DNA from 3 places in the Bradyrhizobium sp. Leaf396 genome. Region 2 is predicted to be linked to each of the others. Evidence: predicted binding sites of a transcription regulator. Region 2 holds the regulator's gene; each other region holds the start of a gene.
The links. Region 2 encodes PhoB, which activates phosphate uptake and scavenging genes when phosphate is short. Its sites were predicted from a motif close to TGTCATNNANCTGTCAT; they were not measured.
Positions count from the first base shown of each region.

Region 1 (7,222 bases), on a different contig from region 2:
CCCCGTTCATCACGACGAGAATGTCGGCGAGCGTCATCGCCTCGAGCTGGTCATGGGTGACGTAGATCGACGTGGTGTTGAGTCGGCGCTGCAGTCTGCGGATCTCGACGCGCATCGCGATGCGCAGCTTGGCGTCGAGGTTGGAGAGCGGCTCGTCGAACAGGAATACCTTCGGCTGGCGCACGATGGCGCGACCCATGGCGACGCGCTGGCGCTGACCGCCGGAGAGCTGGCGCGGCTTGCGGTCCAGCATCGCGGAGAGCTCGAGCACGCGCGCGGCTTCCTCGACGCGGGTCTTGATCTCGGCTTCGGCCATGCCGCGGTTGCGCAGGCCATAGGCCATGTTGTTGTAGACGCTCATATGCGGATAGAGCGCGTAGTTCTGGAACACCATCGCGATATCGCGATCGGCGGGTTCGATTCCGTTGACGACACGGCCGCCGATGTCGATCTCGCCGCCGGTGACGGTCTCGAGGCCCGCGACCATGCGCAGGAGCGTGGACTTGCCGCAGCCGGAGGGACCGACCAGCACGCAGAATTGTCCGTCGCCGACATCGACGTCGACGCCCTTGATGGCCTCGAAGCCGCCGGGATAGGTCTTGCGGACGTTGCGCAGGGTGACGTTAGCCATTGCGAGCTCCGCTCGGGCGAGTGGCGGATCGTGAGTGGCGAGTAGTTGATCTGCTTGGAATGCAACGCCCGTTCGATCGTCGGCGTACGATTCGCCATTCGCTACTCACTATTCGCCCCTCTCACTTTTCAGTCTCGACCAGGCCGCGCACGAACAGCTTCTGCATGACGACGACGACGAACACCGGCGGCAGCATGGCCAGCACGGCGGTTGCCATCACGATCGGCCATTCGGTCAGCGCGTCGGTGGTGGTGATCATCTTGCGGATGCCGATCTGGATCGTCTGCATGTCGTCGCGCGTCGTGATCAGCAGCGGCCAGAGATATTGATTCCAGCCGAGGATGAACAGGATCACGAACAGCGCCGCCATGTTGGTGCGCGACAGCGGCAGCAGCGTATCCCAGAAGAAGCGGAAGGGGCCTGCGCCGTCGATGCGCGAGGCCTCCAGCAATTCGTCCGGCACGGTCATGAAGAACTGGCGGAACAGCAGCGTCGCGGTGGCGGATGCGATCAGCGGGAGCGACAGGCCGGCATAGCTGTCGAGCATGTGCAGATCGGCGACGATCTTGTAGGTCGGATAGATGCGCACCTCGACCGGCAGCATCAGCGTGATGAAGATCAGCCAGAAGATCGCCATCCGGAACGGAAAGCGGAAATACACGATCGCATAGGCCGAGATGATCGAGATCGCGATCTTGCCGATCGCGATCAGGAGCGCCATCACCAGCGAGTTCAGCATCATGTTGCCGACCGGCTCGCGGGTCGAGCCGCTCGTGCCGACGAAGATCGTCTGGTAGTAGGTCTCGAAGAAATGACCGCCGGGCAGCAGCGACATCTGGCCGTTCGCGATCACCGCGTTGTCCTGGGACGACGCGATGATTGCGAGATAGACCGGGAAGGCGACGATCGCGATCCCGATCCAGAGGATGATGTGGGCGATGTAGCGCCGGAAGCCTTCTTCCTCGACCATCAGTAGGTCACCTTGCGTTCGACGAAGCGGAACTGGATTCCGGTCAGCACGATGACCATGATCATCAGGATCACCGATTGCGCAGCCGAGCTGCCGAGGTTTCCGCCGAGCAGGCCGTCGGTATAGACCTTGTAGACCAGCGTCTCCGTCGACTTGCCGGGACCGCCGCGGGTCATGGTGTCGATGATGCCGAACGTGTCGAAGAAGGCGTAGACGATGTTGACGACCAGGAGGAAGAAGATGGTCGGCGACAGCAGCGGGAACGTCACGGTCCAGAACCGCCGCATCGGCCGGGCGCCGTCGATCGCGGCGGCTTCGAGCACGCTTTTGGGGATGCTCTGCAGGCCGGCGAGGAAGAACAGGAAATTGTAGGAGATCTGCTTCCAGGCGGCGGCGAGGATGATCAGCGCTGCGGCCTGGTCGCCGTCGAGCAGCGGATTCCAGTCGACGCCGAGCGCGCGCAGATAGCGCGAGAGCACGCCGAGCGAGGGATGCAGCATGAAGATCCAGAGCACGCCGACGACCGGCGGAGCCACCGCATAGGGCCAGATCAGGAGTGTGCGGTAGAGCATCGAGCCGCGCAGCGGCTTGTCCGCCATCACCGCGAGCAGCAGCGCAAAAGACAGCGACGACACCGCGATCGCAAACGAGAAGAAGAAGGTGCGCAGGATCGCCTCGAAATAGGCGGGCTCCTTGAACAGATCGATGTAATTTTCGAACCAGACGAAGCTGGTCGAAAGGCCGAAGGCATCCTGGAGCAGGAACGACTGGATCATCGCCTGCAAGGCCGGCCAGTAGAAGAAAACCAGGACGATCGCGAGCTGCGGTGCAACCAGCGCGTAGGGCAATAGCTTCGACTGGAAAATGGCTTGCTTTTGCATGATGCCCGCGGGAGCGGCAGGCCGGCTGACCGGCCTGCCGCTTGTCGCCTTACTTGACGGCGGTCTTTTCGAACTGGCGCAGCATGGTGTTGCCGCGCTCCACGGCCGAATCCAGCGCCTGCTTGGCGGTCTTCTTGCCGGCCAGGGCCTGCTCGATCTCTTCCGACCAGACGTCGCGGAGCTGCACCATGTTGCCGAGGCGCAGGCCGCGCGAGTTCTCGGTCGGCTCCTTGTTGGTCAGCTCGAGCAGCGGGGTCTCGAGATAAGGCTGATCCTTGTAGAAGCCTTCCGCCTTGGCCTTCTCATAGGCCGCCTTGGTGATCGGCAGATAGCCCGACGATTTGTGGATATAGACCTGGCGATCCGTATCGGACAGGAAGGTCAGGAACTTCGCTACACCCTTGTACTCCTCGGCCGACTTGCCACCCATGATCCAGAGCGAGGCGCCGCCGATGATCGAATTCTGCGGTGCGCCCTTCACGTCGGGATAGTAGGGCATCGGCACCGCGGTGAAGGCGAACTTGGCCTGCGCCTTGACGTTGCCGAAGAACGCCGACGAGGTCAGGTAGAGGGGGCATTCGCCCGACGTGAAGCGGCCTTCGCCGGTGTTGGTCCGGCCGGCATAGTCGTAGGTCTTGTCCTTCTGGAGCTCGACGAGGTTCTCCAGATGCTTGACCTGGAGCGGTCCGTTGAACGAGAGCACGGTATCGAAGCCGTCGAGGCCGTTGGCTTTGGTCGACAGCGGCACGTTGTGCCAGGCGGAGAGCTGCTCGAGATTGACCCAGGTGACCCAGGAGTTGGAGAAGCCGCACGTCGCGTGGCCGGCCGCCTTCAGCTTCTTGGCCGCGTCGAACACTTCGGGCCAGGTCTTCGGGATCTCGACATTGGCCTTCTTCAGCGCGTCGAGATTGACCCACATCACCGTCGACGACGAGTTGAAGGGGAAGGACAGCATCTCGCCCTTCGAGGTCGAATAATAGCCGGTGATCGCGGGCAGATAGGCCTTGGGATCGAACTTCTCGCCGGTCTCGGCCATCAGCTTGTAGACCGGCTTCACGGCGCCGGTCGCGGCCATCATGGTGGCGGTGCCGACCTCGAACACCTGCATGATGTGCGGCGCATTGCCGGCACGGAACGCGGCGATGCCGGCGTTCATCGTGTCGGCGTAGTTGCCCTTGTAGGTCGGGATCACCTTGAAATCGCCCTGCGAGGCGTTGAAGTCGTTGGCGAGCTTGACGATGACGTCGTTGTTGGCGCCGGTCATCGCGTGCCACCACTGGATTTCGGTCACGGCGAGTGCCGGCGAGGCGCCGAAACCAACCGTGAGTGCAACAGCAGCAGCCGCACCAAAATGTCGAAGAGCCATCAAGAAAACCTCCCTTGCCCGTCAATGAAGAAGCGCTTGCGCTAGCAGCGCCATATGACGTTCACATGACTGTGTAAGCGGCCGAAACGAAAGCGGCAAGCGCTGCTCGTCAAATAGGCGAAGACGGATCGGGCAGCCTTTCCCGTTCGCGCTGCACTATCGTGCCCGCGCCGCAGCGCGGCATCAGATCATGAGCGCCGAAAGAACAGGCCGCGGGCCCGAAAGCCTCTCCCGCTTGCGGGAGCGGTCGCGCCGAAGGCGCGGGTGAGGGCTCTGTCCTCTGGGAGATTATCCCGTTGCGGAGACACCTCTCCCAACCCCTCCCCCGCAAGCGGAAGAGGGCGTGCATTGCAATTGAAGCTCGTCTTATCTCAACGCTTGCGCTCGGGGCCGCAGACCGTGCCCTTGGCCACCATCGCGTCGATCTCGGCCTTGGAGTAGCCGAACTCGCCCAGCACCTCCCGGGAGTGCTGGCTGAACTTGGGCGGCAGGCGGCGCAGGCTCGGCTTTGAGCGGTCGAGCCGGATCGGCGAGGCAACGCCCTTGTACCAGTCCTTCTCGATAATATCGCCGCGGTAGATCGTGTGCGGATTGGTCAACGCCTGGTCGATCTTCTGGACGGGACCTGCGGGCAGGCCCGCAGCGAGCAGGCGATCGCACAGCGGCTCGGCCTCGTGCTGGCTGAACACCGCGGCAAGCTCGGCACGCAGCGCCTCCCGGTTGGCGATGCGGTCCTTGTTGCGCGCAAAGCGCGGATCGGTGCCCAGCTCCGGCTTGCCGATCTCCTTGCAGAGCTTGCGGAAGGTGCCATCATTTCCGACGCCGATGAAGATGTTGTCGGTCTTGGTCGGGAAGATCGCGTAAGGCACAAGGTTCGGGTGCTCGTTGCCGGTGAGGCTCGGCGGCTTCCCATGCATGAAATAGTTCGCGGTGTGCGGATGCATGATGGCAAGGCCGGTCTCGTACAGCGTCGTCTCCAGGAACTGGCCCTTGCCCGAGCGCTGACGTTCCGACAGCGCCATCAGGATGCCGATCGCCGCATAGAGCCCGGTGCCGATGTCGACCAAGGGCACGCCAATCCGCATCGGACCGCTCTCGGGCGAGCCGGTCGCGGCGATCATGCCGGTCATGGCCTGGATGATGGCGTCATAGCCCGGATTGCCGCCGCGCGGGCCGTCGGCGCCGAAGCCGCAGATCCGGCAATGCACGAGGCGCGGGAATTTGTCGCGCAAGGTCTCGTTGCCGATGCCCCACTTCTCCAGCGTGCCCGGCTTGAAATTCTCGATCAGGACGTCGGCGGTCTCCAGCATCTTCAGCAGCACGGCACGGCCGCCCTCGGAGGCGAGGTCGAGGCCGATCGAGCGCTTGTTGCGGTTGATGCCGATGAAATAGGCCGCGTCCTCCTCGTGGAAGGGAGGGCCCCAGTCGCGCACCTCGTCGCCTGCGGGCGGCTCGACCTTGATCACGTCGGCGCCGTGGTCAGCGAGGATCTGGGTACAGTACGGTCCGCCGAGCACGCGCGTGAGATCGATGACGCGCAGTCCGCTCATGGCACCTGGGGCGGCTTCAGAACCCGCGGCTTCAGAACTCATGCCTTCGCTTCTCCTGTGTCGGCGTTCGATCACAGGCCTAGCGAGGTTTTTTTGCGCCAGCAATGGCGCCGCGCGTGGGGCCGTATGCGCCGCCGCGTCATCCCGTGACGTGGCAAATCACGGAAGCGGCCAGCCCGAGGGGGATCCCGGGCCAGCCGATCCGCTCGTGATCAGACGACCGTCAGGCGAACGTCGACGTTGCCGCGCGTGGCATTGGAGTAAGGGCACACCTGGTGCGCCTTCTGAACCAGTGCCTCGGCCTCGGCGCGGGCAAGACCCGGCAGCGAGACGGCGAGGTCGATGTCGAGGCCGAAACCGCCTTCGGAGCGCGGGCCGATGCCGACCGTAGAGGTGACCGAGGCATCGGCCGGAACCTTGGGGCCGCCCTGCGAAGCCACGAACTTCATTGCGCCGATGAAGCAGGCGGCATAGCCCGCCGCGAAAAGCTGCTCGGGATTGTTGCCGGCGCCGCCACCGCCGCCGAGCTCCTTCGGCGTCGTCAGCTTGACGTCGAGCGCGCCGTCGAGGGTCGCGGCATGGCCGTCGCGGCCGCCGGTGGCCTTGGCACTGGTCTTGTAGAGGACGTTCACGGACATCTTGATCTCCCTGGTGTTGGAGCGAGTGCGACCTATATTGCTTCCAATTAGATTGTGCGCAATTGAAATTCCCATGCCTCACATTTAATTGTTCGCAATTGAATCTGCGGTCGCCGGGCACCACAATGGCGTCAAACCTCGTGAGGTTCGCCATGGCCCGGAAGCATTCGGCAGCGGACGCCCCGCTGCGGCTCGACAACCAGATCTGCTTCGCGGTTTATTCCGCCGCGCACGCCTTCAACCGCGTCTACAAGCCGCTCCTCGACCGGCTCGGCCTGACCTATCCGCAATATCTGGTCATGCTCGTGCTGTGGGAACGCGACGACGTGCCGGTCAAGGAGATCGGCGAAAGGCTGTTTCTGGATTCGGGCACGCTGACGCCGCTGCTCAAGCGGCTCGAGGCCGCCCATCTCGTCAAGCGCACCCGCTCGCGCGAGGACGAACGACAGGTGCTGATCTCCCTGACCCCGCAGGGCCAGGCGCTGAAGGAAAAGGCGCGGGCCGTGCCGCAGTCGATTTTGGCGGCGTCGAATTGCTCGGTGTCGGAGCTGGTGGCGATGAAGGACGAGATCGTCGCGCTGCGGGACAGGCTGAATGCGGTGATCGAGGAGTAGGGGTTAGCAGAGCCGCTTCTTCGAGAAGGCTCGCCCCGAGTGCGACTTCCGATATGCTCCCCGCGCGGCTGCGCCAGGCGTAGCTCGAAGGACGAAGCGTGGTGGAGCCAGGCGGGATCGAACCGCCGACCTCTTGCATGCCATGCAAGCGCTCTCCCAGCTGAGCTATGGCCCCTTAACCCTGGACGAGGTGAATCTGGTGGATCACCCCAACCGCCGAGTCCTAGGCGACTCGCGCGGTGCACCCTTTTTCACAGATCAGGATCGATCTCAAGTCTCTTCATCACCTCCGACATCACCAATGATGTCGGTCACGTCCTCATCGCCCTCTTCCTCGTCGGCAATGAAGGTCGAATCGTCGTCATCGTCGTCGTCGAGGGTCTCGTCGACCTCGATGTCGTCCTCGGATTCGGGCACGATGGCCTTGACCTTGCCCGTGTTCTCCTCGGCATCGGCTTCCTCGAGCGACACCAACTCTTCGGCCTCGGCCGGCTCGGGCGTGGTGTCCTGGGCCATGTTGCGGGCCTCGGCGCCGCGGGACGAGCGTGCGGGTGCGATCGGGGCGATCGGCA
Region 1 covers NZ_LMQJ01000056.1:329,246-336,467, forward strand. Annotated here, with positions in the region: gene ASG57_RS31205 (sn-glycerol-3-phosphate import ATP-binding protein UgpC) at 1-631, opposite strand, end outside; gene ugpE (sn-glycerol-3-phosphate ABC transporter permease UgpE) at 753-1,601, opposite strand; gene ugpA (sn-glycerol-3-phosphate ABC transporter permease UgpA) at 1,601-2,482, opposite strand; gene ugpB (sn-glycerol-3-phosphate ABC transporter substrate-binding protein UgpB) at 2,532-3,848, opposite strand; gene ASG57_RS31225 (CaiB/BaiF CoA transferase family protein) at 4,220-5,440, opposite strand; gene ASG57_RS31230 (organic hydroperoxide resistance protein) at 5,611-6,036, opposite strand; gene ASG57_RS31235 (MarR family winged helix-turn-helix transcriptional regulator) at 6,189-6,650, shown strand; tRNA gene ASG57_RS31240 (tRNA-Ala) at 6,750-6,825, opposite strand; gene ASG57_RS31245 (TIGR02300 family protein) at 6,921-7,222, opposite strand, start outside.
Region 1: a site for PhoB is predicted at 3,903-3,919, ahead of ugpB (sn-glycerol-3-phosphate ABC transporter substrate-binding protein UgpB). Genes of this name have one in related genera too.

Region 2 (7,222 bases):
GATCATCGCCAGCGTCTTGCCTTCGAGCGGCCTGACCGGCTGATGCGCCTTCTGCTTGGCCTTCATGGCGGAGGATGCGGCGAGCATGCGCTTGAGCTCCGACAACGGCAGCTCGTTGATGTCCAAGAAGTGCTTAGGAGCTTTGTCGGGCGTCTTGCTCATCAGCTTGCCGCCCGCTTGGTCTGGCTGGACGAGATCGCAGCGCAGGCGCGTTCGAGCCGCCCGACACTGTCCTCGATCTCGGCCTCGGTGACGATCAGCGGAGGCAGGAAGCGCACTACGTTGTCGCCGGCCCCGACGGTGAGCAATTTTTCAGCACGCAGCGCCGCGACGAGATCGCCCGAAGGCACCACGGCCTTGATGCCGACCAAAAGGCCCTCGCCGCGTACCTCGCTGACGACATCGGGGTGCCGGTCGATCACGGAGGCGAGCTTCTGCTTGAGCAGCAGCGACATCTTCTGCACGTGGTCGAAGAAGCCGGGCTTGAGCATGACATCGAGCACGGCATTGGCCGCGGCGATCGCGAGCGGATTGCCGCCGAAGGTCGAACCGTGCGAGCCGGGCCCCATGCCGGCGGCCGCGTCCGCGGTCGCGAGCACCGCGCCGATCGGGAAGCCGCCGCCCAGCGCCTTCGCCAGCGACATTACGTCGGGCACGACACCGGTGCGCTTGTAGGCGAAGAGCTCGCCGGTGCGGCCCATGCCGGTCTGCACTTCGTCGAAGGCGAGCAGCAGGCCGTGCTCGTTGCAGAGCTCGCGCAGCGCCTTGAGGAAGGCGGGAGACGACGAACGAACGCCACCCTCGCCCTGGATCGGCTCGATCAGGATGCCCGCGGTGTGTGGGCCGATCGCCTTCTTCACGGCTTCCAGGTCGCCATGCGGCACCTGGTCGAAGCCTTCCATCGGCGGACCGAAGCCCTCCAGATATTTTGCAGATCCGGTGGCGGCGAGCGTCGCCAGCGTGCGGCCATGGAAGGCGCCCTCGAAGGTGATCATGCGATAACGATCAGGATGCCCCTTGGAGAAGTGATGGTGGCGCACCAGCTTGATCACGCCTTCCAGCGCCTCGGCGCCGGAATTGCAGAAGAACACGAAGTCCGCAAAGCTCTCGTTGCAGAGCCGGCTTGCGAGCTTCTCGCCGTCCGGGCTCTGGAACAGGTTCGACATGTGCCAGAGCTTCGTCGCCTGCTCCTGCAACGCCTTGACCAGCGCCGGATGAACATGGCCGAGCGCATTCACCGCCACGCCCGAGGTGAAATCGAGATAGCGATCTCCGTTGGTCGCGATCAGCCAGCAGCCTTCACCGCGCTCGAAACCGAGGTCGGCCCTGGCGAAAACGGGGAGCAAATGCGGCGCGGCGCTGTTAGTCATGACGTCACTTGAATGTTGCGGACGGTGTGACGCATGCATTGCGCAACGCACCATTGACCGGCCCGGAAAACGAAACGTGCCGCCTTTTAAGGGCGGCACGTGGGACTATCTTATGCTTGGCAAGACGTGTGTCAATGCCGCCCGAAAGCCCCGCGAAACGCTGAATCCGTAGTCTTGCGGTGCCGATTTTGCGGGATTTTCACCACGGAACATGTGGACGCGAGTCGGCGGACTCTTGCGCGGGAGTCACGCCATATTGTAGCGTTTGGACTGTCAGATACGACATCTCGTGCAACAGTTCTGATCCCAAGAGTCCTCATGTACCGGCGTAAACGTTCGGGCGTCTTGAGCGCGCCCGGCGAGCCTTAAGGGATTCTGGCGGCACGGGTTTTTCAAGGCTTAAGCATTCGCTGTGAAGGCCCCAGGACGGCAGGCGCGCAGCGAGGGAAAGGGTGCAATGACGGTTTTGACCTGGTCCGATGATCGCGTCGAGCAGCTGAAGAAGCTCTGGGAGGCCGGACTTTCGGCCAGCCAGATCGCGGCGGAGCTCGGCAATGTGACCCGCAATGCCGTGATCGGCAAAGTGCACCGGCTCGGCCTGTCCGGCCGCGCCAAGAGCCCTTCATCGGCAGCGCCCCGGCCGCGCAAGGCACGGCCCGCGCAGCACATGATGCGAGTCACTCGCCCCGTCGCGCGCGGCAACACCGCGCTGGCGCAGGCCTTCGAGGTCGAGGTTGAGGCTGAACCTGTTACCTACGACAACGTGGTGCCGATGAGCCAACGGCTGTCGCTACTGGAATTGAACGAGGCGACCTGTCACTGGCCGGTCGGCGATCCCTCGAGCCCGGATTTCTTCTTCTGCGGCGGCAAGGCGCTTTCCGGCCTGCCCTACTGCGCCCAGCATTCGCGCGTGGCGTATCAGCCCGCAGCAGACCGCCGGCGCGCGCCGGCGAAGCCGGGCACGCGCTGAGTTTGTCGATCTACCTGATGGCAGCCGCGACGCGATCACGGCTCCAGTAACTCGGTGTCATCCCCGCCTGGTGCGCGATTGCGCGCGAGGGGCGGGGATCCGTAGCCACAGCGCGCAATTGTCGCGCGAGATGGTCACTCCGAGTCTTCGTCAAAGCACGTTCTGTGGTTATGGACCCGGGCTCGCGCTGCGCGCGTCCCGGGATGGCGGCCAAGATCATTGCCGCATCTCGCGAAACCAACACTCGCCAGTTTAGAGCTTTACGTCTGCTCCGCCTTGGCGAACCGATCATCCAGCGCGTAGCCGGCGCCGCGGACCGTGCGGATCGGGTCCTGCTCGCGACCCAGATTGAGCAGCTTGCGCAGGCGCCCGATATGGACGTCGACGGTGCGCTCGTCGATGTAGATGTCGCGGCCCCAGACGCTGTCGAGCAGCTGTTCGCGCGAGAACACGCGGCCGGGATGCTCCAGGAAGAACTCAAGCAGGCGATATTCTGTCGGGCCGAGATCGATCGGCCGGCCCGAGCGCGCCACGCGGCGCTTGTCGCGGTCGAGCTCGATGTCGCCATAGGCGAGCACCGTCGCGAGCCGCTCGGGGCTCGCGCGCCGCAGAAGCCCCTTCACGCGCGCGAGCAGCTCCGGCACCGAGAACGGCTTGACGATGTAGTCGTCGGCGCCGGTCGCAAGCCCCCGCACCCGCTCGCTCTCCTCGCCGCGCGCGGTGAGCATGATGATCGGGAGCTGCTTGGTCTCGGGCCGCGTGCGCAGCCGCCGGCACAGCTCGATGCCCGATAGCCCAGGCAGCATCCAGTCGAGCACGATCAGATCGGGAATGTGCTCCTTGAGGCGGGTATCGGCATCGTCGCCGCGCATCACCGTCTCGACGTCATAGCCGTCGCCTTCGAGGTTGTAGCGGAGAAGCTCGGTGAGAGCTTCCTCGTCCTCAACCACCATAATGCGTGCGCCCATGGTGTCGTCGCTCCTTACGTCTTCAGGTATTCGGTATCGTGGTGGCGAAATTGGTCATGTCGCCCTTCGGCCGCTTGTCGGTGATCGCCTGCCCCTCGATCATGTAGAACACGGTCTCGGCGATGTTGGTGGCGTGGTCGCCGATCCGCTCGATGTTCTTGGCGCAGAACATCAGATGGATGCAGAACGAGATGTTGCGCGGATCCTCCATCATATAGGTGAGGAGCTCGCGGAACAGCGAGGTGCAGATCGCGTCGACCTCCTCGTCGCCCTTCCACACCGCCATTGCCGCCGGCAGATCGTGCGCGGCGTAGGCGTCCAGCACCGACTTGACCTGCTGCTGCACCAGGTCGGTCATGTGTTCCAGGCCGCGGAACAGCTTCAGCGGATGGAAATCCGTCTCCAGCGCCGCGACGCGCTTGCCCATGTTCTTGGCGAGATCGCCGATGCGCTCGAGATCGGTCGCGACGCGCATGGCGCCGACGATCTCGCGCAGGTCAACCGCCATCGGCTGGCGGCGCGCGATGGTGAGCACCGCGCGCTCCTCGATGCGCTTCTGCAGCGCATCGAGCTCGGTGTCGGTGGCGACGACGCGCTGGCCGAGCGCGACGTCGCGGCGGATCAGCGCGTCGACGGAATCGACGATCATGCGCTCGGCGATGCCGCCCATTTCGGCAACCAGGCGCGTGAGCTCCTGGAGGTCGCTGTCGAAGGCCTTTGCGGTATGTTCAGAACCCATGTTCCGTCTCCTCAGCCGAACCGGCCGGTGATGTAATCCTGCGTGCGCCGGTCGCTCGGCGACGTGAAGATCTTGCTGGTATCGTCGAACTCGATCAGCTCGCCGAGATACATGAACGCGGTCTTGTCCGAGACGCGCGCCGCTTGCTGCATGTTGTGGGTGACGATCGCGATCGTGTAGTTCTCGGACAATTCCTGGATCAGTTCCTCAACCTTCGCCGTCGAGATCGGATCGAGCGCCGAGCAGGGCTCGTCGAACAGGATCACCTCGGGCCGGACCGCGACGGTGCGAGCGATGCAGAGGCGCTGCTGCTGGCCGCCGGAAAGCGACAGGCCGGAAGCATTGAGCTTGTCCTTGACCTCGTTCCACAGCGCGCCGCCACGCAACGCCTTCTCGACGCGGTCGTCCATCTCGGACTTCGAGATCTTCTCGTACAGACGAATGCCGAACGCGATGTTCTCGTAGATCGTCATCGGGAACGGGGTCGGCTTCTGGAACACCATGCCGACCCGGGCGCGCAGCAGATTGAGATCAAGCTTGGGGTCGAGAATGTTGGTGTGGTCGAGCAGCAGCTGACCGGTGGCGCGCTGGCCCGGATAGAGATCGTACATCCGGTTGAAGATGCGCAGCAGGGTCGACTTGCCGCAGCCGGACGGGCCGATGAAGGCCGTGACGCGGTTGGTGCCGAGCGCCAGATTGATGTTCTTCAATGCATGGTGCTCACCGTAGTAGAAGTTGAGGTTGCGCGCCGTAACCTTGGCGGGCGCCTCGGGCAGGGGCTGCGAGCCGGGATGGACGGTCGGCGCGCTGACGGAAACAGACATTTCACTCATTTTGCAGTCCTCTCGGCGCCGATGATGCGCGCGCCAATGTTCAGGGCAAGCACGGTCAGGGTGATCAGCAGCGCGCCGCTCCAGGCGAGCTGCTTCCAGTAGGCGTAGGGGCTCTGCACGAAATTGTTGATGGTCACCGGCAGGTTGGCCATGGTCTTGTCCAGGCCCAGGCTGAAGAACTGGTTCGAGAGCGCGGTGAACAGCAGCGGCGCCGTCTCGCCGGCAACGCGGGCGGTGGCGAGCAGCACGCCGGTGATGAGGCCGGAACGCGCGGCGCGATAGGCGATCCGCTTGATCACCAGCGAGCGCGGCAGGCCCAGTGCGCTGGCGGCCTCACGCAGCGGGTTGGGAACCAGCAGCAGCATGTCTTCCGTGGTGCGCACCACGACCGGGATCACGATGACGGCGAGCGCCAGCGCGCCCGCGATCGCCGAGAAGCCTCGCATCGGCACCACCACCGCGCCGTAGATGAACAGACCAATGATGATCGAGGGCGCCGACAACAAAATGTCGTTGATGAAGCGGATCACCGAGGTCAGCTTGTCGTTGCGGCCGTACTCGGCGAGATAGGTGCCGGCGAATAGGCCGAGCGGCGCGCCGATGCCGACGCCGATCGCGGTCATGATCAGCGAGCCGACGATAGCGTTGCGCAGGCCGCCCTCGGTCGATCCGGGCGGCGGGGTGTCAGCGGTGAAGACCTGGAAGTTGAGCCCGGCCAGGCCGTTGTAGAACAGCGTGATCAGGATCAGCGCGAGCCAGGTGACGCCAAACGCGGCAGCAGCGATGCAGAGCCCGCGGATGACGATGTCCCAGCGGCGGCGACGTGCATAGATCGGGTTCATGGCTTTACTTCCCGGCCTTGGTTTCCAGGCGCATCAGCATCAGCCGCGCGGCTGCGAGCACGAAGAACGTCAACACGAACAGGAGCAGACCGAGAAGGATCAGGCCGGACTGGTGCAGGCCGTCGCTCTCGGCGAACTCCGACGCGATCGCCGCCGAGATCGTGGTGCCCGGGGCGAAGATCGACGATGAGATGCGGAACGAATTGCCTATGATGAAGGTCACCGCCATGGTTTCGCCGAGCGCGCGGCCCAGCGCCAGCATGACGCCGCCAATGATGCCGACGCGGGTGTAGGGGATCACCACGCTGCGGACGACTTCCCAGGTGGTGCAGCCGACGCCATAGGCGGCTTCCTTCAAGACCGGCGGCACCGTCTTGAACACGTCGACCGAGATCGAGGTGATGAAGGGCAGCACCATGATCGCGAGGATCAGCGCGGCGTTGAACAGGCTGAGATAGGAGGGGGGCCCGGCAAAGATCGCGCCCAGCACAGGGACGCCGTCGAAGACCTTGATCATGAAGGGCTGGAAGGTGTTGGCCAGGAACGGCCCGAGCACGAAGAAGCCCCACATGCCGTAGATGATCGAGGGAATGCCGGCGAGCAGCTCGACCGCCATGCCGATCGGGCGGCGCAGCCATTGCGGACAGAGCTCGGTGAGGAAGATCGCAATGCCGAGGCCGACCGGAATGGCGATCAGCATGGCGATGAAGGAGGTGATGAGCGTTCCGTAGATCGGCCCGAGCGCGCCCAGCACCGGAGGATCGGCGGACGGTGCCCAGCGCTGCGTCCACAGGAAGGAGAGGCCGTACTCCTTCATCGCGGGAAAGGCGCCGACGACCAGCGAAAGGATGATGCCGCCGAGGATCAGCAGCACCGAGATCGCGGAAAGCCGCGTGATCCAATAGAAAGTGACGTCGCCGAGCTTGAACGCGCCCAAGGCCTTGGCGCGATCATACGGTCCGGCATCGTCGATTACATCGCTCTGAACGGCCATCTCTGCCACGCCGATCCCCTGTTTTGCTCACGCCAGCTGCATGCCGCCAAAGGCGGTCGTTTTCGACAGCTTGCCCGCGTCGTTCCGGGATTGTCTTGAAGGGGACCCGGAATCCTGAAGATTCCGGGCCGCTCGTCCACTCGCGCCCGCCGCGAGGCGGAGCGCGAGTTCAGTACGCTGCAATCAGCTCTTGATCTCGGCAGCCCACGTCTTCTCGATCTGCTTCACGACAGTGTCGGGCATCGGGATGTAGTCGAGCTCCTCGGCCATCTTGTCGCCCTTCTCGAACGCCCACTTGAAGAACTTGAGGGCTTCCTGGGAGGCCGCCTTGTCGGTCGCATCCTTGTGCATCAGGATGAAGGTCGCGCCGGTAATCGGCCAAGACGCTTCACCCGGCTGGTCGGTCAGGATCACATAGTAGTTCTTGGAGCCGGCCCAGTCGGCGTTGGCGGCTGCAGCCTGGAAGGCCGCAACGGTCGGCTGCACGGTCTTTCCGGACTTGTTGA
Region 2 covers NZ_LMQJ01000034.1:123,034-130,255, forward strand. Annotated here, with positions in the region: gene argF (ornithine carbamoyltransferase) at 1-162, opposite strand, end outside; gene ASG57_RS25315 (aspartate aminotransferase family protein) at 162-1,370, opposite strand; gene ASG57_RS25320 (GcrA family cell cycle regulator) at 1,828-2,340, shown strand; gene phoB (phosphate regulon transcriptional regulator PhoB) at 2,601-3,308, opposite strand; gene phoU (phosphate signaling complex protein PhoU) at 3,331-4,047, opposite strand; gene pstB (phosphate ABC transporter ATP-binding protein PstB) at 4,059-4,880, opposite strand; gene pstA (phosphate ABC transporter permease PstA) at 4,877-5,722, opposite strand; gene pstC (phosphate ABC transporter permease subunit PstC) at 5,727-6,716, opposite strand; gene pstS (phosphate ABC transporter substrate-binding protein PstS) at 6,900-7,222, opposite strand, start outside.

Region 3 (7,222 bases), on a different contig from region 2:
GAAGCAGCGCTGGAGCGAGGCCGCGCCGAAATTCCAGCTGTTCTATGACGAGGCCAAGCTGCCGCGCGCCGACCGCAAAGTGGAGCGCACGGCACCCTGGTACGATGCGGTGACCAAGGTGATCGAGCCGGCCAATCTGGCGTCCACCGCGGTGTCGAACCGGGCCTGGATGAACGATCCCTTCATCGCCCGCATGATCCAGGTCCGCCGGCTCGCCTGGCAGGTGCGAGATCGCTACGGCATCCAGTGCTCGACCTTGCGCCCGAACGTCAATGCCAGCAAGCCGCTCGACGAGAGGCAGAAGCAGACGGTGGCAAGCTGGAACGGCATCATTACCGCCGGCTGGACCGGCATGGAGGAGGTGCTGGCGGCGCCTGACGTGACGACCGACCTCGTTAACACCGCCAAGGAGGCGCGCGCCAGGACCGACGGTGTCCTCAAGCAGATCGGCGACATCACCAGGAACTTGGACGGCAGCGGCCGTCCCGCGATGCCGGCTTCGGAATGGAACGCGTTGTGCCAGTCTCCGTTCGCCTCCATCGTCGCGGTCGCGAACAAGGCACTCGACCTGTCGATCGCGCGCGCCGACACGGTTCAGGCGAAGGCCCTCACCAATCTGGTCGTGCAATCGCTCGCATTCCTGCTCGCGCTGGCCGTGACCCTGACCGGCGTGTTCGTGGTGCGCAACCGTCTCGTGCGGCCGGTGGGCGCTATCCTCGACGCCATCGCCCGCATCAGCGCACGTGACTATGAGACGCCGGTGCCGCAACCCCGCCATCGCGACGAGTTCGGCACCATGGCTGCTGCGCTTGAAAGCCTGCGCGAGAGCGCGGCGACGGCGGAACGGCTGGGCCGGGAGCGCGAATCGCAACAGGCGCTGCAGCTCGCCCGCTCCGGCAGCGTCGACGCAGCCTGCCGCAGCTTTGATGATGCGGTGCAGGCGGTCATCCAGAGCGTCGTGGCCTCGACGCAGGAGCTCGATGCCACCGCAACCGGCGTACGCTCGCTGGTCTCGGAATCGAGCAGCCAGACCGCCGCGGTTTCATCCGCCGCCGAGCAGGCCACCAACAATCTCGAGACTATCGCTGCCGCGACCGAGGAGCTCTCCGCATCCGTCGGCGAGATTTCCGCGCAGGTGCAGTCGAGCGCACGGGAGGCCCGCGAAGCTGTCGCACAGGCTGAGCAGACCAATGCGACGGTGGAGATCCTCGACCAGACTGCAAGCCGCATCGGCGAGGTCGTCAAGATGATCAACGCCATCGCCGGCCAGACCAACCTTCTGGCCCTGAACGCCACCATCGAAGCTGCGCGGGCAGGCGAGGCCGGCCGCGGCTTCGCCGTGGTTGCAGGTGAGGTCAAGAGCCTCGCTGCGCAGACGGCGACAGCGACCGAAGAGATATCGCGCCAGGTCGAGGAGATCCAGGGCGCGACCGGCCAGGCTGTTGCTGCGATCCGCTCGATCGGCGGCGCCATCAGCGGCATCGACGAGAAGATGACCGCGATCGCCGCCGCGGTCGAGCAGCAACGCGCGGCGACCACCGAGATTTCGCGCAATTTCCAGCAGGCAGCTCAGGGCACCCGCGAGGTCACCGACACCATCGGCAGCGTCGCGAGACTTAATCAGGAGACCGGCAACGCCGGCACGGTGCTGTCGGAGTCCGTCAAGAAGATGTCGGCCGACGCGGATCGCCTCCGCGTCGCGGTCGAGGGCTTCCTGGGAGCGGTGAAGACCGCATAAGATTGATCTCTCCGTCGAGTGACGAGCGGGCATTGCCGCCGGTCCGCGCGGCAGGTACATCTGTGCCGCCACAGCTCGCTAGCGGCACCAGACAGAAGACACGTCAGGGATGGAGAGTTCGATGCCGGTCACCCCACACAAGGCCCCGCGTCCCTATCGCGGCGTGTTCCCCGTCGCGCCCACCATTTTCGACGAGCGCGGTGAACTCGACCTCGAAGGCCAGCGCCGCTGCATCGATTTCATGATCGATGCCGGCTCCCACGGCGTCTGCATCCTCGCCAATTTCTCCGAGCAATTCGTGCTCACCGATGCGGAACGAGAGGCCGTGATGCACGCCGTGCTGGAGCATGTCGCAGGCCGGGTTCCCGTGATCGTCACCACCACGCATTTCAGCTCGGCCGTCTGCGCGGCCCGCAGCAAGCAAGCGGAGGCGGCGGGCGCCGCTATGGTGATGGTGATGCCGCCCTATCACGGCGCGACGTTCCGGGTCCCCGAGAAAGGCATCATCGAATTCTTTAAGGTCCTCTCCGGCGCGATCGACATTCCCATCATGATTCAGGACGCACCCGTTGCCGGCACGCCGCTGTCGGTCGAGCTGCTCGCGCGACTGGCGCGCGACTTCTCCAACATCCGCTACTTCAAGATCGAGGTGGCCGGCGCGGCCGCAAAGCTCCGCAGCCTGATCGAGGCCGGCGGCAAGGACATCGAAGGCCCATGGGACGGCGAGGAGGCAATCACGCTGCTGGCCGACCTCGACGCCGGCGCCACCGGCGCGATGACTGGCGGCGGCTATGCCGACGGCATCCGGCAGATCGTGGACCCCTATTTCGCCGGCGATCGCGAAAAGGCCAAGGCCGCCTACGAGCGCTGGCTGCCGCTGATCAACTACGAGAACCGCCAATGCGGCCTGATCGCCTGCAAGGTGATGATGCAGGCCGGCGGGATCATCAAGTCGGATGCGGTGCGCCATCCGCTCCAGCCGCTGCATCCGGCAATGCGGGCGGGCCTGCTGGAGCTTGCGAAGGAGCGCGACGCACTGGCGCTGCGGTGGGGAAAGTAGCTCTCTCCGCCGTCATTGCGAGGAGCGCAACCGAGGAAGTAATCCAGAGCACCTTGCGGAGACAATCTGGACTATCTGGATTGCTTCGCTGCGCTCGCAATGACCAGTTTGGAGGTTACTCGGCCAGCAGCCACTCGCCAATGACGCGGAAGCGCGCCTTGGCATCATCTTGCCTGAACAGCGCGATACGGTCGATCATCAAGCTCTCGAGCTTCAGCCCTGCAAATCGCCCCCGCAGCATCTCGAGGATCGGCCCGCGCCGCTCGACATCCAGCCGCCCGGTCAGCGTCATGTGGAAGCGGAACTCCTCCATCACGTAAGGGTAGCCCCAGCGGTCGAGATAATCGCGCTGCCGCTGGCTCAGCTTCTCGGGCCGTCGACGTGCGCGATCCTCCGCCGTCAGCGCGGCGCGAAACGGATCGAAATCGCGCACGCAATCGGCGGCGAGCTGTTGCAGTGCATCGACCGGTTCGGCCGGAATGACGGCAATGAATCCGCTGATGGAATCCACAATCGGCCGAATCACGGGGCGCGGTCGTGACCTGCCGGCGAATGCCGCGCAGGCGGCCATCAGCTCCACCTCGGTCTTGCCGGACGCTAGCACCATCGGCGCTTTCAGCGTCGCGTGAAAACCGTACTTGCGGGGGTCGGCGGTGACGTCGCTCCAGTCCGCAGCGAGCTGCAAAGCGTCGGCGGGAAAGGCTAGTTCGTTGCCGGTGCAGGCATCATAGCCGAGCAGCTCCGCGCCGAAGCGGGAGAGGGCGCTGTTGCGGCCTGCGGCAAAATAGATCGCGTAGCGGGGAAGACCTGTCATCGCCTCAGCATAGCCAATTTAGGCGGCCACGATAGCCTGGCGCGGCGCCGCTGCCGCGGTGAGCAGCCGAGTTGCATCGCTGAGATGCACGAGCTTGCCACCTGAGATCACCGCGATCAGCCGCGGGCGTAGCGCCATGCTGCCGTCGACGAGGAGAATGTCGGCGCGGCATCCTTCCGCGAGCATGCCGCGATCGGCAAGGCCGGTCGCGCGCGCGGGGCCGGCGGAGACCAGGTCCCAGGCCTTCGCCAGCGGCAGCACGCCGTCGGCAGCGAGCCGGAACGCGGCGAGCAGCTGCGCGGGATAATAATAGTCCGACGCCAGCACCGAGCAGAGGCCCTTGGCGATCATGTCCGATGCTCTGGTCCAGCCGGTGTGGCTGCCGCCGCGCACGACGTTGGGCGCGCCGTAGACGATGGCGTCACCGGCATCCGCAGCAGCGCGCGCCGTCTCCTCGTTGATCGGAAACTCCGCGATGTGAGCGCCGAGTTCGCGAAAATGCCGGCGCATCGCCGGCGTCGCATCGTCATGCGAAAGCATTCGCACCCCGGCAGCGCGGGCGACCGCAGCCAGCCGCGATACCGAGGCCGGCACAGCGTCGGCGCGCGAAACCACGCGCTCGACCAGCCGATCGAACTCGTCGATCGAAAGGCAGGTCCGCTCCACCATGCGGTTGCGCTTGCGGGGCTTGGCCATGTCGGCGACGGTCCCGTCCATGTGGTCGTTGAAGGCGAACAGGTCGACGCGGCCGTCAGCGAGCCACTGGCTGATCTCGGCCTCGGCGTCGAGATTGTAGGTTTCGTGGCGCAGGTGGAAGCGGGTATCGGCAGCGAATTGCGGGCGCTGCCGCTCGATGGCTTCCAGCAGTCCGCGCGCATTGTCGGCGCTGCGCAGGCCCGGCTCCCAGGAACAGGTCGTGGCGTGAAACACCGTGGTGATGCCGTTGCTGATCGCCTGGCGATCGCTGTCGGCAAGCGCGACGTCGATTGGGAAATTGACGCCTGCGCGGGGCATCATCTGCCGCTCGAAGGCATCGCCGTGCAAATCGACGATGCCCGGCAGCACCAGCAGGTCGCGGGCATCTAGCGCCAGCCGCGCACGGCCTCGAGAAGCATCGACCTGGGCGATATCCGTTCCGGATACCAGAAGTGAGGTTTCGACGAACTCGGTGCCGATCAGGGCCCGGCCGCTTTCGAGGACTATGTCTGTCACGCGATCGCGCTTCGTTTGCCGGCGGGAGAATTGGTGAGAGGGCTCGCCTGTGCTTCGTATGTCGCAAGAAAATCTTCAATCCCGAGCTTGCGAAAATCCGGCAGCGCCCGGCGCAACTTGTCGTGATCCCAGTCCCACCACGCGAGCCTGGCAAGCCGCCCAGCGATCTCCTCCGAGAAGCGCCGCCGCACGATCCGGGCCGGATTGCCGGCAACGATGGTGTAGGCCGGCACGTCCTTGGTGACGATGGCGCCGGCGGCAATCACAGCGCCGGTGCCGATGTTGCGACCCGGCAGCACGACGGCGCCGTGGCCGATCCAGACGTCGTGGCCGATATGGATGTGATGCTGGCGCCGCCACTCGAAGAATTCGGCATCGTCGCTCTCGCCCTCGAAATAGGCGCTGGAGCGGTAGGTGAAATGCGCCTGTGTCGCGCGGTGCATCGGATGGTTGCCCGGATTGATGCGCGTCATTGCCGCGATCGAGCAGAACTTTCCGACAGTGGTGTAGGTGATCTGCGAATCGTTCACGACATAGGAGTAATCGCCCATCGCCACTTCATGCAGGATGGTGCGTGCGCCGACCTCGGTATAGGCGCCGAGCCGGGTCTCATGCAGCACGGCCGAAGGGTCGATGGTCGGCTGAACCGAGAGAATTTTGGCCATGTCGTATCCCTGGTGCGAAGGCGGGCGTTCCTCTTCGAGCGGCTTGATGACAATGTCATGACGTCGAGATGACGGGGGATGAACCGCACAGGATCGCCGCACCGCAACGGTACTGTCACACAAGTGTTAAGCACCGACGTTAGCGGTTGGGCCCAGCAAATCTGGAGCCTGGCATGCTGGTGGTGGATGGTCTGACGTGTCGCTTCGGCACAAAAGCCGCTGTGGACGACACCTCGTTTCAAGTGTCCCCCGGCGGCTTCGTCGGTGTGATCGGGCGATCCGGCGCCGGCAAGTCGACCTTGCTGCGGAGCATCAATCGACTGGTGACGCCGACCGAGGGACGCATCCTGTTCGATGGCGTCGACGTCACCGCATTGCGCGGCAAAGAGTTGCGCCAATGGCGGGCGCGGTCAGCGATGATCTTCCAGCAGTTCAATCTGGTCGGCCGGCTCGATGTCCTCACGAACGTCCTGATGGGACGGCTAGCGACCATGCCGGCCTGGCGCTCACTGTCCCAAATTTGGCCGGAGCAGGACAAGGCGCTGGCGATGTCCGCGCTGGAACAGTTCGATATCGCGTCGCTTGCCGCCCAGCGCGCCGACCAGCTCTCCGGCGGTCAGCAGCAGCGCGTGGCGATCGCGCGCGCCCTGGTGCAACAGCCCGATATTATTCTGGCCGACGAGCCGATTGCCTCGCTCGACCCGCGCAACACCAAGGTCGTGATGGATGCGCTTCTGCGCATCAACAAGCATTTCGGCATCACCGTGCTCTGCAATCTGCATTCGCTCGATCTCGCCCGCAGCTACTGCGACCGCCTGATCGGCATGGCCGCGGGCCGCGTGGTGTTCGACGGCGCGCCGTCGATGCTGACCGATCAGGTCGCGCGCGAGCTCTACGATCTCGAAGCCAACGAGGTCATGGGTGGCGCGCCGGCCGCCGCGCCCGAGGGTGTTCCGGCGCTCGGCAGCGCTGCCGCCGCCTGAGCGGCGGGAGCGCACACTCAACGTCTCGCGTTAAACGAACTCCAGCTGAAGAAGAGGGGTATCATGATTACTCGTCGATTGGTTCTTGCCGGTGCCGCGGCCCTGGCCTTCACCACCTCCGCCTCCGCCGAAGACTGGCGGAAGAAATACCCGGAGATCACTCTGGCCGTCGTTCCGGCGGAGAATGCCTCCGGTGTGACCGAGCGGTTTACGCCCTTCATCAACTATCTGTCGAAGGAGCTCGGTACGAAGGTCACGCTGCGCGTCGCCAACGACTATGCCGCCGTGATCGAAGGCCAGCGCGCCGGAAACATTCACATCGGCTATTACGGCCCTGCAGCCTTTGCCCGCGCCCGGCTGACCGGTGTCAAGACCGATGCGTTTGCGATCGAGGTCAATGCTGACGGCTCGAAGGGCTACTACTCGGTCTTTTACGTGCTCGCGAAATCGCCCTACCAGAAGATCGAGGACCTCAAGGGCAAGAACCTCGGGTTGGTCGACCCGAACTCGACGTCGGGCAACAACATGCCCCGCTTCAAGCTGAACCAGATGGGCGTCGATCCCGAGGCCTATTTCTCCAAGGTCGTCTTCACCGGGAGCCATGAAAACGCGGTGCTGGCGCTGGCGCAAGGCACTGTGGACGTCGCCGCCAACTGGTGGAACGCCGAGGATGATTCCAACCTGACCCGCATGCTCAACAAGGGCATGGTGAAGAACGCCGACGGCGCGCCGATGAAGAAGGAGGACTTC
Region 3 covers NZ_LMQJ01000006.1:49,574-56,795, reverse strand. Annotated here, with positions in the region: gene ASG57_RS08010 (methyl-accepting chemotaxis protein) at 1-1,738, shown strand, start outside; gene ASG57_RS08005 (dihydrodipicolinate synthase family protein) at 1,860-2,798, shown strand; gene ASG57_RS08000 (DUF1045 domain-containing protein) at 2,914-3,612, opposite strand; gene ASG57_RS07995 (alpha-D-ribose 1-methylphosphonate 5-triphosphate diphosphatase) at 3,631-4,824, opposite strand; gene ASG57_RS07990 (transferase hexapeptide repeat family protein) at 4,821-5,489, opposite strand; gene phnC (phosphonate ABC transporter ATP-binding protein) at 5,663-6,472, shown strand; gene phnD (phosphonate ABC transporter substrate-binding protein) at 6,536-7,222, shown strand, end outside.
Region 3: a site for PhoB is predicted at 5,536-5,552, ahead of phnC (phosphonate ABC transporter ATP-binding protein). Genes of this name have one in related genera too.